Regions from separate parts of the Streptomyces sp. NPDC028305 genome, predicted to be linked through region 1. Evidence: riboswitches for the same ligand, from Rfam matches in the RefSeq annotation. Region 1 holds a riboswitch; each other region holds the start of a gene.
What was found. A riboswitch is a leader RNA that binds a small molecule or an ion and turns the genes downstream of it on or off. The one in region 1 is predicted to bind cobalamin.
Positions count from the first base shown of each region.

Region 1 (3,199 bases):
TCGTCATGAAGGTCCTGATCCCCGCCGTGGCCGCGCCGGTCGTGGCCGGCGTCGCCGCCCTGGTCGCGACCCGGCTCACCTACCGGCTGGCCCGCGACCGCGACCCCCAGGACACCGCGAAGGGCTACCGCGCCGGGCAGATCGCCTCGGCCGCGCTGGTCTCCCTCGCCCACGGCACCAACGACGCCCAGAAGACCATGGGTGTGATCACCCTGGCGCTGATCACGGGCGGCGTGATCGTCCCCGACTCCGACCCGCCGCTGTGGGTCATCGTCGCCGCGGGGCTGGCCATCGCGCTCGGTACGTACCTGGGCGGCTGGCGCATCATCCGCACCATGGGCAAGGGCATCACCGACATCCAGCCGCCGCAGGGCTTCGCCGCCCAGACCGGCGCCGCGACCGTCATCCTCGCCTCCTCCCACATCGGCTTCGCCCTCTCCACCACCCAGGTCTGCTCCGGCGCCGTGATGGGCGCGGGCGTCGGCCGCAAGGGCGGTGTGGTGCGCTGGTCCACCGCGGGCCGCATGGTCCTCGCCTGGGTGCTCACCCTGCCCGCCGCGGGCCTCGTCGCGGGCGGCGCGGCGCTGCTGGCGGACCAGGGCGACTGGGGCGTCACGACGGTCGCCGTGCTCGCGGTCGCCGCCTGCGCCGCGATCTGGGCGGCCTCGCGCCGCAAGCCCGTCGACCACACCAACGTCAACGACAGCACCGATGCCGGGGCGGCGCCGGCCGAGCCGGTGGGCGTCGTCACCGCCGCCCTCCAGTCCGTGGCCCCGCCGCCCGCCGGGCCGGTGGCCCCCGCCCCCGTCTCCTCCCCCGCCTCCTCCCCCTCCGCCACCCCGGCCGGCGCCTCCGCCGCCACCGGCAGCACCAGCTAAGGAAGTAACGCGATGAGCATCGACTGGGCGGCTCTCGGCCAGGTCTTCGGCGTCAGCCTCGTGGTGACCGTCGGCTTCGTGGGCGTCTTCACCCTCGGCATCCTCGGCGCCTCCCGCAAGCCCCAGCAGGCCGAGGCGGGCCAGGACACCGCCGCGGCCCCGGCGGGCGCCGGCGCCGGCATCGGCCCGGCGCGCGCCGCCGCGTACGCCTGCTTCGCGCTGTGCGCGGCGACGGTGGCGTACGGCATCAATCTGATCGTGGCCTGACGGCCTGAACCCGCACGGCTCGGCCGTGTTCCCGCAGTAGCCACGGCCGCCGGGCCGGGCCGCGCCGACCAGCGCGGACCCGCCCGGCGGCCGTGGCGTGCGTGGCGCGTGTGGGCCTCGGCACACTCGCGCATCCCGGGGCATTCGCGAGTTGACGGCCATTCGCCGCCCATGGTGGACTTCCGGAGCCAAACGGCGGCAGGAGAGGAAGCCGGTGAGAATCCGGCGCGGTCCCGCCACTGTCACCGGGGAGCGCTCTCCCATCGCACGCACAAGTCACGGTCTCCGTACGGAGGCTGGAAGACCGGGAGAAGCGCGGATCCGGGAGCCAGGAGACTCTCACCGCCGGTCACGTCGAACCAGGGCGCGGACCCTGAGTGAGGACATACCGCCATGCCCGGCACCGCCATGCCGCCGACGCCGACCCGCCCGCGGCCCGAACTCCACGCCCCGACGCGCCGAGGCACGACGGCGGACTGACGATGGGTGCCGATCACGCCTCGTACGCGTGCGGCGCCGCCCTCGGCTTCCTCGGCGACCTCGCCACGGGCGATCCGCGCCGCGGCCACCCCGTGGCCGCGTTCGGGCGCGCCGCCCTGGCCGTCGAGCGGCTGCTGTGGCGCGACCACCGCGGATCCGGGGCCCTGTACGCCGCGCTGTGCGCGGGCGGCGCGGCCGCGGGGGCCGCGCTTTCGGTGCGCGCCGTACGGGCTTTGGGCAACGACTCCTCGGGGGTCCCCTCCCGCGCCGCGCACACCGTACTGACCGCCGCCGCCACCTGGGCCGTGCTCGGCGGGACCACGCTGGGCCGGGAGGCGCGGGCCGTCGGCGGCGCGCTGGCCGCCGGGGACCTGGACGCCGCCCGGCGGCGGCTGCCGCACCTGTGCGGCCGCGACCCGCAGGCGCTGGACGAGCGGCAGATCGCGCGCGCGGTCGTCGAGTCGGTCGCCGAGAACACCTCGGACGCCGTCGTGGGCGCGCTGGTGTGGGGGGCCGTCGGCGGGGTGCCCGGCCTGGTCGGCTTCCGGGCCGTCAACACCCTGGACGCGATGGTCGGCCACAAGTCGTCGCGCTACCGGCGGTTCGGCTGGGCCGCGGCCCGGCTGGACGACCTCGCCGGCTGGCCCGGCGCACGGCTCACCGCGACGCTGGCCACCCTGGCCGGGCCCGACCCGCGCGGCGCGCGGCGCGCCTGGCTCCGCGACGGCCACCGTCATCCGAGCCCCAACGCGGGCCCCGTGGAGGCCGCGTTCGCGGGCGCGCTCGGCGTACGGCTGGGCGGCACTCTCGCGTACGGCGGCCGCGTTGAGCACCGGCCGGTGCTCAACCCCGGCGGGCGGGCGGTGAAGGCCGCCGACATCGAGCGCGCGGTACGGCTGTCGCGGCGCGTCGGCGCCCTGGCGCTCGGCGTGTCCGTCGGGGCCCGGCTGGCGGTGGGGGCGGCGCTGGGGCCGTCCCGTGCCCCACATGGCGCGCTCGCCCGCTGGGCACGGTCCTTGCGGGCGGACGGACCCGGACCGGGCAGGACGGCGCGGCCCGCGGCCGCGGGGAGGGATGGCATATGAGCGGCATACCCAGCAGGGGCGGCGGCGGCCTGCTCGTCGCGGGCACCACTTCGGACGCGGGCAAGAGCGTCGTCACGGCCGGGATCTGCCGATGGCTCAGCCGTAAGGGCGTCAGCGTCGCGCCGTTCAAGGCGCAGAACATGTCGCTCAACTCCTTCGTGACCCGCGACGGCGCGGAGATCGGCCGCGCCCAGGCCATGCAGGCCGCGGCGGCGCGCGTCGAGCCGAGCGCGCTGATGAACCCGGTGCTCCTCAAGCCGGGCAGCGACCGCAGCAGCCAGGTGGTGCTGCTGGGCAGGCCGGTGGGCGAGCTGAGCGCGCGCGGGTATTTCGGGGGGTCTGGGGGGGCGTCCCCCGGGGAAAAGCAGCACTCAGGGCGCCAGGAGACGCTGCTGGGCACCGTCACCGAGTGCCTGGCCGAGCTGCGGCGCACACACGACGCGGTGATCTGCGAGGGCGCGGGCAGCCCCGCCGAAATCAACCTGCGCC
Region 1 covers NZ_JBVHTN010000001.1:72,118-75,316, forward strand. Annotated here, with positions in the region: gene ACZ4WQ_RS00325 (inorganic phosphate transporter) at 1-878, shown strand, start outside; gene ACZ4WQ_RS00330 (hypothetical protein) at 891-1,145, shown strand; cobalamin riboswitch at 1,350-1,484, shown strand; gene ACZ4WQ_RS00335 (cobalamin biosynthesis protein) at 1,628-2,710, shown strand; gene ACZ4WQ_RS00340 (cobyric acid synthase) at 2,707-3,199, shown strand, end outside.

Region 2 (3,199 bases), on a different contig from region 1:
TACCGGAGCGCGTCTGACCCGTACGGAGCAGCCGGGGGCCGCAGCGGATGCGGCTTCCGGCGGTGCGCGTGAGCCTCGGTGGTATCAGGAGGTTTCACCATGCGCCCGCTCGCCCTCACGCTCCGTATGGCCGTCTGTGCGGCGGCGGTGGTCCTGGCCATCGCCGGCCCCGCCGTCGCGGACCAGGAGGACGCCGCCCCCGCACGCCCCGGCCATGTCCACCGCGCCCACTCGGACCTCGCCCCGGCCGACGACGCGGCGCGCCGCGGCCTCGGCGGGGCCGAGGCGTACGGCCTGGTGCTCTCCGGAGTCACGGCGCTGGCCGTCGCCGGGATGGCGGTGCGGCGCCGCCGTCGCCCGGTCGCCGCGGCGTCGGGCTGACGGCGGTGTACGGGAAGCGCCCCGGCGGCGTCGGCCGGGCGAGGGCGATCGCGGGGGTGGCCTGGGCGGCGCTGCTGCTCGGACTGTGGCTGTGGGGCCATGACGCGGCGGAGGGCCTGGGCGGAGCGGTGCCGTTGACGGGGGATGTGGCGGCCGTGGGGCGCCCGCCCACGCATCCGCTGCCCAGAGCGTGGCACCCGCTGCCGGCCGCGGCGGCGCGGCGCGTCGTCGTCGAGTCGGCGGGGATCGCGGCGCCGGTCGCCGGCCAGGGCCGGGACGGGAGCGGGGGCTGGTACGGGATGGGGGCGCGGCCGGGCGCCTCGGGGGCGGCGGTGCTGGTCGGGCCGGCCGACGCGGGGGTCCTCCGCCGCCTCGGCGGGGTCAGGCGCGGCGACGCGGTGCGGGTGTCCCGGGCGGACGGGACGGTGGCCGAGTTCACGGTCGAGGACGTCGCGATGGTCACCGCCACGCGGTTCGACGCGCGGCGGGTGTACGCGGCGCGGGCCGGGGGCCGCGCGGAGCTGCGGCTGCTCGCGGGCGGCGGGGCGCGCGGCGGAACGGTGGTGGTGTCGGCGTATCTGACGGGGAGCCGGTAGGCGGGGAAGCCCGCCCACCGGGCCCGAGGGTTACGCCGCGGTCGGGACCGGGTCCGGCCGGTGAGTCGTCGTGCCGCGCTCGCGCAGGGCGCGGAGGCCGAGGGCGCCGAACGTGGCGCCGAGGACCGCCCACATCACCGCGTGCGAGGCGAACGAGAGCATCCGGAAGTCCCAGAGCAGTGTGGACTCGACGGGGACCGGGTCGGGGTTGTCGGGGAGGGCGAACAGGGCGAGGAGCACCGCGACGACGGTCGCGGCGACCGCCGTCTGGGCCACGGCGGGACCGCGGCCCGCCGCCGTCAGCCGGACGTGCACCAGCCGGGCGAGCACCATGCCGAGCACGCCGATCGCCACCGCGGCGAGCCACATCGCCTGGCGGTCGCCGACCGTGCCCGCGTCGCCGACGCCCGGCGGGTTGGCCGGGTAGCGCAGGCCTGGCAGGAGCGAGAGGCCGGTGAAGCCCGCCGCCGCGAGGGTGAGCGCGCGGGGCCAGGGGCGTGCGGAGGTGTCGGATCCGCGGTGGACGAGCGCGTGCGCGACCGCGAAGAAGACGCCGAGCGCCAGCCCGACGACCACGGCGGTGACGACGAGGCCGAAGTGCTGGGTGGAGCGGGAGAACAGCTCCTCGTGGTGGGTGACCGCCGCGGCCGCGGCGGCGTGCGAATGCTCGCTCTCCTGGCGTTTTTCCTCCAGCCGGATGGCGCGGTCCATCAGGGGCTCGGCCAGCAGCAGGGAGAACAGCCCGGTGGCGAGGCCCGCGAGGGCGCCCGCCGCCAGGCCACGCCGGAGCAGGGGGAGTACGGGAACGTGACCGTCTGCCATGGGGTGCCGGACCCGTCAGTGGCAGGGGGCACCGAAGAGGTGCCGGCCGTCGTGCGAGAACTCGTGCAGATAGTCGCCCGTCGCCGAGATCAGCGAGCCGTTGTCGATGAAGACCGCGTACAGGGCGATGAGAGCGAGGATGACCGCGCCGGCCGCGATCAGCCAGTCGCGGGTGTGGGCGGTGGCGGCCGAGACGGCCGCGGGGTCGGTGTGCCGTGCCGTGTGCAGGGACATCCGCTGTTGCCTCCTAGTGGGGTTTCCACGCCCCTCAGCAGGAAGGAGAACGACGGCCAGTTCCTGACTCCCGGAAGTGCGGCGCCGTTCGCGCGCGCCGACTCCTGGTCACAGTGGCGGGACCGTCCCGGATTCGCACCGGGTTCCTGTACACCGTCGTCTCGTTGTGTTGACTTGTCGCATCGGAGAGTCCCAGGCGGACGGGTACCTGTCAACCGGTCCCGGAGGGGCCGCTTCGCGCCGTACGGGCGAATTCACGCAAAGGGCTGTGGATAACCCCGTGAGGGCCGGTGTGGTGTGTAAGCATGGTTTCGACCGGTCTTGTCCTGCCGGGGGCCTGAGGGGTGTCCCCCGGAGCGTGCACCCAAGGGGGAGTGGATGTACGGGAGTTACACCGGCCGTCGGCGAGGATCTGTCCGTGCCGGGGCGGCGGTGGGGGCGCTGCTGTCGCTCGTGACGCTCTCCGGCTGCTTCGGCTCGTCGGGTTCCGGGCGTTCCGATCGCGAGGAGGAGGCGATCGCGGCGGCGAGGCCCGCACAGCGGCCCCGGAATGTCGTGCCGTATTGGGTGAACCCGGACGGCGCCGCGGCCCGGCAGGTCGCCGAGTACCGCAGGAAGGGGGAGACCGGCGAGGCGAAGCTGATACAGAAGATCGCCGCGCAGCCGGTCGCGGAGTGGCTGGGGGTGGACGACCCGGAGGGCCAGGCGCGGGGGTTCACCGAGGCCGCCGTGTCGGAGGAGCGTGACGCGCTGCTGGTCTTCTACAACATCCCGCACCGCGACTGCGGCCAGTACTCGAAGGGCGGCGCCGCCGACGGCAACGCGTATCGCGCCTGGCTGGACAAGGCGGTCAGGGGCATCGGCGACCGGGCCGCCACGGTCATCCTGGAGCCGGACGCACTGCCCCACGCGGTGGACGGCTGCACGCCCAGGCGGTTCCTCGAGGAGCGTTACGACCTGCTGACCGGGGCTGTGGACAAGCTCAAGGGGCTGCCCCGCACCAAGGTCTATCTGGACGCGGGGAATCCGCACTGGATCAAGGATCCGCGCCGGATGGCCGAGCCGCTGCGGCGCGCCGGGCTGAAGAAGGCCGACGGCTTCGCGCTCAACATCGCCAACTATCAGACCACCGCGGACAACAAGGTGTACGGCAGGAAGCTCTCCGC
Region 2 covers NZ_JBVHTN010000013.1:48,052-51,250, reverse strand. Annotated here, with positions in the region: gene ACZ4WQ_RS43390 (hypothetical protein) at 100-381, shown strand; gene ACZ4WQ_RS43385 (sortase domain-containing protein) at 387-977, shown strand; gene ACZ4WQ_RS43380 (CbtA family protein) at 1,008-1,799, opposite strand; gene ACZ4WQ_RS43375 (CbtB domain-containing protein) at 1,815-2,033, opposite strand; cobalamin riboswitch at 2,071-2,206, opposite strand; gene ACZ4WQ_RS43370 (glycoside hydrolase family 6 protein) at 2,412-3,199, shown strand, end outside.
Region 2: it holds a riboswitch for cobalamin, as region 1 does, so the genes downstream of both, ACZ4WQ_RS43375 (CbtB domain-containing protein) here and ACZ4WQ_RS00335 (cobalamin biosynthesis protein) in region 1, are expected to answer to the same signal.

Region 3 (3,199 bases), on a different contig from region 1:
CCGACCCGGCGGGCATGTGGCTGTGCACGCCCGACCGGGACCGCTGGCTGCGCGGCATGCCCGCCATGGTGGGCACGGCGGCCCTGGAGTGGGTCCTGGAGTTCACCGGGGCGACCACCGCGGATCTGGAGACGCTGCTCGCCGACAGCCCGCCGGGGGCGCGCGGGGTCACCGCGCTGCCCTTCCTGTCGGACGCGGGCGAGCGCGCCCCGTTCGTGGAGCCCGCCGCGCGGGGCCGGTTGGACGGCCTGACCCTGGCCACGACCCGCGCGGACGCCGTCCGGGCCGCCTGCGAGGCCGTGGCGTACGCGGCACGCCACTGCCTGGAGGCCGCGGGGCTGAGCGCGACGCTCGCGGCCTGCGGGGGCGGCACCCGGTCCGCCGCCTGGACCCAGCTGTTCGCGGACGTCCTGGGGCGGCCGGTGCGGATCCCGGACGAGCCCGAGGTGGGGGCGCGCGGCGCGGTCGCGGTCGCCTGGCGCGCGTTGGGCGACCCGGTGGACGCGGCACAATGGCGAGCCGATTCGCGTACTGTCGTACCCGACGCGGAGCGCGCCGAGGCATACGAGCGCGGCTACGCGGACTACCGGGCCAGGCTGGCCCGTACCCTCGCGGAGTGGCGGGCAACGGCGCCCGCTTAAAGGCGACCCGGCGCCGCGCCGGGCCCGGCGCAGGCCCTTGCCGGGCCCCTGCCGGGCTCGCGCCCGACCGTCCGCGCCGGACCCGCACCGGGGCCGCGCCGGGGCCGTACCGGCCCCCTGCCGGCCTCTGCCGGGCCACCTCGGGGCACCTCGGGGCACGCCCCAGGGCCCGCGTCAGGCCTGTCTCGGGCCTGCGTCAGGCCTGTGCCAAGCGCGCGCCAAGACCGCGCCAAGTCCGGCACTGAATAGCACATTCGTACGAAACACTCCACCTCGCGACACAACATGTGGGGGCGCGTGCGCTCGCCACCACAAGATGTATGCTCATGCTCGCTGTCGCCGCAGGGGAATCCGGTGCGAATCCGGAACTGTCCCGCAACGGTGTACGCGTACGCTTTTGCGTACCCGCGAGTCCGAGGACCTGCCGACAGCCGTCTCATACGTCCGGGCCCCGCGGGTTGGGCCGATGGACGCTGTGCGGTATGCCCTTGGCGGTTTCGGCATGCCCGCACGCGCCCATCGCGTACCACCCGCCCGGCCCCCAGCCGAGCGAGGGAGAACACTTCAGTGACCATCGCGCCAGCCGATCCGGTTTCAGAGGCAGCGGCTACTCAGGCAGCGGACGACGCGCCCGGGACCGCCCTGCTGCGGACCCTGACGGAGCTCACCGCCGACCTGCCCGCCACCGACCCCGGCAAGGTCGCGGCCGCCGCCCTGCGCGGCCGCCATCCCGGCTCGGACGAGGCGGAGTTGCGCACCCTCGCGACCGAGGCGGCGGCCGGTCTGATCGCCGAAGAACCCGAGTACTCGAAGCTCGCCGCGCGGCTGCTGACCCTCGCCATCGCGGAGGAGGCGGCCGGGCAGGGCGCGGTCTCCTTCTCCGCCTCGGTGGCCGTGGGCCACCGCGAGGGCCTGATCGCGGACGGCACGGCCGAGTTCGTGACCGCCCACGCCGCCCGCCTGGACGCGCTGGTCGAGCGGGCGCTGGCCGACGGCGCCGACGACCGCTTCGGCTACTTCGGGCTGCGCACCCTCCACAGCCGCTATCTGCTCCGCCACCCGATCACCCGCCAGGTGATCGAGACCCCGCAGCACTTCCTGCTGCGGGTGGCCTGCGGGCTGGCCGAGGACCACTCGGAGCGGGCGCTGGACGACGTCGCCGAGCTGTACCGGCTCACCAGCACACTGTCCTACCTGCCCAGCTCCCCCACGCTGTTCAACTCCGGCACCCGCCACCCGCAGATGTCGTCCTGCTATCTGCTGGACTCGCCGCTGGACGAGCTGGACTCGATCTACAACCGCTACCACCAGGTCGCGCGGCTCTCCAAGCACGCGGGCGGCATCGGCCTGTCCTACTCGCGCATCCGCGCCCGCGGTTCGCTGATCCGCGGCACCAACGGCCACTCCAACGGCATCGTGCCGTTCCTGCGCACCCTCGACGCCTCCGTCGCCGCCGTCAACCAGGGCGGCCGGCGCAAGGGCGCGGCCTGTGTGTACCTGGAGACCTGGCACGCGGACATCGAGGAGTTCCTGGAGCTTCGGGACAACACGGGCGAAGAGGCCCGCCGCACCCACAACCTCAACATCGCGCACTGGATCCCGGACGAGTTCATGCGCCGGGTGGAGGCCGACGCCGACTGGTCGCTGTTCTCGCCGGTCGACGCGCCCGCGCTGGTCGACCTGTGGGGCGAGGAGTTCGACGCCGCGTACCGGAAGGCCGAGGCGGACGGGCTGGCCGTCAAGACCGTCCCGGCGCGCCAGCTGTACGCCCGGATGATGCGCACCCTCGCGCAGACCGGCAACGGCTGGATGACCTTCAAGGACGCCGCCAACCGCACCGCCAACCAGACCGCCGAGCCCGGCCGGGTCGTGCACTCCTCCAACCTGTGCACCGAGATCCTGGAGGTCACGGACGACGGCGAGACGGCCGTGTGCAATCTGGGCTCGGTCAACCTGGCCGCGCACCTGGGCAAAGACGGCGGCGCCGGGGAAGAAGTAATGGACTGGGAGCGGCTGGACGCGACCGTCCGCACCGCCGTCACCTTCCTCGACCGCGTGGTGGACATCAACTTCTACCCGACCGAGGAGGCCGGGGCGTCCAACTCCCGCTGGCGCCCGGTGGGCCTGGGCCTGATGGGCCTCCAGGACGTCTTCTTCCGGCTGCGGCTGCCCTTCGACTCGCCCGAGGCGCAAGCGCTGTCCACCCAGATCTCCGAGCGCATCATGCTCGCGGCGTACGAGGCGTCCTGCGCCCTCGCCGAGCGCCACGGCCCGCACCCGGCCTGGTCCGCCACCCGCACCGCGCGCGGTGTGCTGCACCCGGACCACTACACGGACGCGGTGGCGACCTGGCCCGAGCGGTGGGCAGCGCTGCGCGAGCGGATGGCCAAGTCCGGGATGCGGAACTCGCTCCTCCTGGCCATCGCGCCGACCGCCACCATCGCCTCGATCGCGGGCGTCTACGAGTGCATCGAGCCGCAGGTCTCCAACCTCTTCAAGCGCGAGACGCTCAGTGGTGAGTTCCTCCAGGTCAACTCCTACCTGGTGAACGACCTGAA
Region 3 covers NZ_JBVHTN010000004.1:500,341-503,539, reverse strand. Annotated here, with positions in the region: gene ACZ4WQ_RS18530 (FGGY family carbohydrate kinase) at 1-641, shown strand, start outside; cobalamin riboswitch at 962-1,084, shown strand; gene ACZ4WQ_RS18525 (ribonucleoside-diphosphate reductase subunit alpha) at 1,209-3,199, shown strand, end outside.
Region 3: it holds a riboswitch for cobalamin, as region 1 does, so the genes downstream of both, ACZ4WQ_RS18525 (ribonucleoside-diphosphate reductase subunit alpha) here and ACZ4WQ_RS00335 (cobalamin biosynthesis protein) in region 1, are expected to answer to the same signal.

Region 4 (3,199 bases), 630 kb from region 1:
CCCTCATCCGAGTCCGCCTGCGACCCGGACGCGGAGACCGACTCCGGCTTCGGGCCGGTGGCGTTCAGCTGCTGGACGAGGTCGACGCCGCCGAAGCTGCGCGGATCCGCCCCGGCCGCGTGCGCCGCGAGGACCAGCTTGGCCAGCGCCCCCGGGTCGCCCTTCGCCCACGCCAGCGCGCCGTTCTTCTCGTTCTGGAGCCACTGGAGGGGCTTCGCCGCGGTCGCGCTGTGCTCCCCGGCGGCCAGGGCTACTATCGCGTCCGCCGTGCCGCCGAAGTCGGGCTGGTCCTCGGCGCCGGGCATCGCGGACAGCAGATGGCTGCCGTGCCCGGCCATGGTGTCCGCCAGATACGCGGCGGCGGCCCGCGCGGCCTCGGTCACCTTGGCCGGCTTGGCGCTCCCGCTCTTGTCGCTCTTGTCGTCCTTGCCGTCCTTGCTGCCCGAGCCGCAGTCCAGCGGCTCCGGGGCCTTGCCGGCGTCCTTGCCCGCGGGCTCGAAGACCCAGCCCTTGCCCTCGGTGGCCAGCGCGGCGGCCGTCGTCGCCAGGTCGTTCGCGACCGGCTTGCCCTTGTCCGCCGTATACGCGAACGCCCCGCGCTGCCCCTCCTTCGCATCACACCCCAGCTGGAGGCCGAGCAGCACGTCGTACGGCGTCCGGCCGCCCTTGGCCGACTTCACCTGCTTCGGGTCCTGGCCCGCGGCGGCGAAGGCGCCGACGGCGGCGGAGGTGGAGTTGGCGTCGCTCGGGCTGCCCGGGTTCATGCCCCAGCCGCCGTCGTCGTTCTGGCTCTCCTTCAGCCAGCCGACGCCCTTCTCGACCGCGGCGCTGCGCCCACCGACCGCGGCCAGCGCCTGTACCGCCGCCGCTGTCGCGTCGGTGAACTCGCCCTTCTTCGGGTCGCACGCGGCGGAGGCGTCGGCCCGGTACGCGGCGAAGCCGCCGTCCTCGCACTGCTGGCCGGCCAGCCAGTCGATGGCCGATCTCGCCGGGGTGACCCCGACCGCGTCCTGCGCCAGCAGCGCGAGCGACTGCCGCCACACCCCGTCGAACTTCGGGTCCTTGGCGCCGTACAGCCCCTTGGGCAGCGCCGCCGAGCCGGACGGCTTGGGCGAGGGCGAGGCGTCGGCGAACGCGGCGGGGGCGGCGGCCGTGCACAGGGCGGCCAGGGCGGCCAGAGCCGTGGCGCTGCGGCGTACGTTCATGGCGACGGTGCCTCTCGGTCGGGGGTCTCGGCGGTGGCTGGGCAGCGGTACGCGGCCGCGCACGGCCGACCACCCCGCACGCCGAGGGACGTGCGAACGCGATGACACCGGGCTCAGCTCCGCATACCTCGACGGTGCCGCCGCCGGGCGGGCCGGCGGCGGGAGCCTGCGGTGCGCCCGACCAGGTGTCCCGGCTCGTACGCCCTGCGGCACACAGCCCGTACTCACGGTTGCGGGTCAGCGCCGGAATCTCACCGGCTTCCCCCGATCGGACGCGGATGAAGTTTTCACGCATACCTTATCCGGCGCCCACCGGGGCCGGACCACGGCGGTCGGGCCCTTGGGGGTGGGCTGGGAGGCGGGCTGTAGGGCGGGCCCATACTCTCCCTATGGATCAGGACATCCGGTTCCGTTTCGGCCTGACCCCCTTGGAGCAGGTGCGGCCGTGGGGGCGGCGCGAGCGTCCCGTACTGCACTGGTTCGGGCTGACCGACGGCTGGTACGTCATCGACCTCGGCGAGCATGAGCTGCTGCGCTACTCCGAGCGCACGGTGCGGCGGCTGCGGGGCGGCGGGGACGGCCCGTCCCACCCGTACGTGGACTACTACGTGGTCCGGCTCTGGGAGGACCTGCTCGCGCTCCTGCCCGCGGCGCTCGAGCCCGTACCCGAGGACCTGGCCGCCTTCGTGGCCCGCGACTCCTCCGACTGGCGCTGGGAGGAGACCCTGGAGGCCGAGGCGGCCGCGCAGTGGCACGGCGGCCGCACCCTTAACACGGGGTATCTGCGCGTAGCGCCGGACATCCGCTGCTGGCGGACCGTCGCCGGGGACGACGACGCCATGGAGGACGTCATGAACGTCAGCTGGACGCATCAGCCGGATCCCGAGGACGAGATCGAGTTCACCGCGCCGGCCACGGGCCGGGTGACCGTGCCGACCAGCGCCTTCGTCGCCGCCGTGGCCGAGCTCGACCGTGCGCTGCTGGAGGCCATGGAACAGCGGATCGGCGAGCTGGCGGCCGCGGGGCCGCCGCCGGGCGTCGAGCTGGACCTGGAGCAGCTGCGCCGCGAGCACCAGGACCGCGCGGGGTGGCTGCGGCGGACCCGGGAGTACGAGTACGCCACCGACTGGGCCGCCGTACGGGCGGGCGCGGTGGCGCTGCTCAGATCACCAGGCCGGGGCTGCGGGTGAGGCCCAGGAGGCCGAGCAGGCGGTCCATCATGTCTTCGAACAGCGGCACCGGGTCGTCCAGGGCGTAGGACAGATGGCCGTAGACGGCCAGGCAGAGCATGCCGTAGATCTGGCGCCAGCAGGTGAGCATCAGGAACGCGACGCCGAGGGGCACTTCGAGGCCGATGACCTTGCGGTAGGTCCGCAGTTGGGCCACCAGCGCCGGATCGAGCTCGTCGTCCGCAGGGCAGGCCAGCCTCCCCTCGCGCCACAGCCGGGTGAATCCCCGTCCGAACACCCCGCCCAGCTCACGCGATATGACCTGCGGGATGTCGTCCGCGGTTTTGGCCGCCGAGGGGTAGCCGGCGCCCATGAGCAGGTTGAACTCCGCCGGGTTGGCCACGGACCAGTCCAGCACGGCACGGGTGGCGGCGTGCAGCTGCGCGCTGACGTCATCGGGGTCTTGGCGGCCCACCGCATGGTCGACGGTCTGGATGAACTCCGTGGTGACGTCGTCGTAGACGGCGCGGATGAGCCCGTTCCTGCCCTCGAAGTAGCGGTAGAGGGCGGGTGAGGTCACGCCGACGCTGCGGGCCACGGCGGCGACGGTGAGCCCCTCGATGCCCTCCGCGGCGGTGATCCGGCGGGCGGCGGCCCTGACATCGCGCTCCAGCTCCACGCGCAGCCGCTCCCGCCGCGTCAGCCCTGCCGCGCGCTCGCCTCCGTCTCCGTCTGTGCCGGACACCGTCGCCTCCTTGTCGTGGTGGGGTGCGCCCCAATGATCCTTCATCGGCGGTCGGGCGCACGGGGCAACCGACTTGCCGT
Region 4 covers NZ_JBVHTN010000001.1:697,393-700,591, reverse strand. Annotated here, with positions in the region: gene ACZ4WQ_RS03180 (prenyltransferase/squalene oxidase repeat-containing protein) at 1-1,205, opposite strand, end outside; cobalamin riboswitch at 1,368-1,493, opposite strand; gene ACZ4WQ_RS03175 (DUF5984 family protein) at 1,595-2,395, shown strand; gene ACZ4WQ_RS03170 (TetR/AcrR family transcriptional regulator) at 2,367-3,119, opposite strand.
Region 4: it holds a riboswitch for cobalamin, as region 1 does, so the genes downstream of both, ACZ4WQ_RS03180 (prenyltransferase/squalene oxidase repeat-containing protein) here and ACZ4WQ_RS00335 (cobalamin biosynthesis protein) in region 1, are expected to answer to the same signal.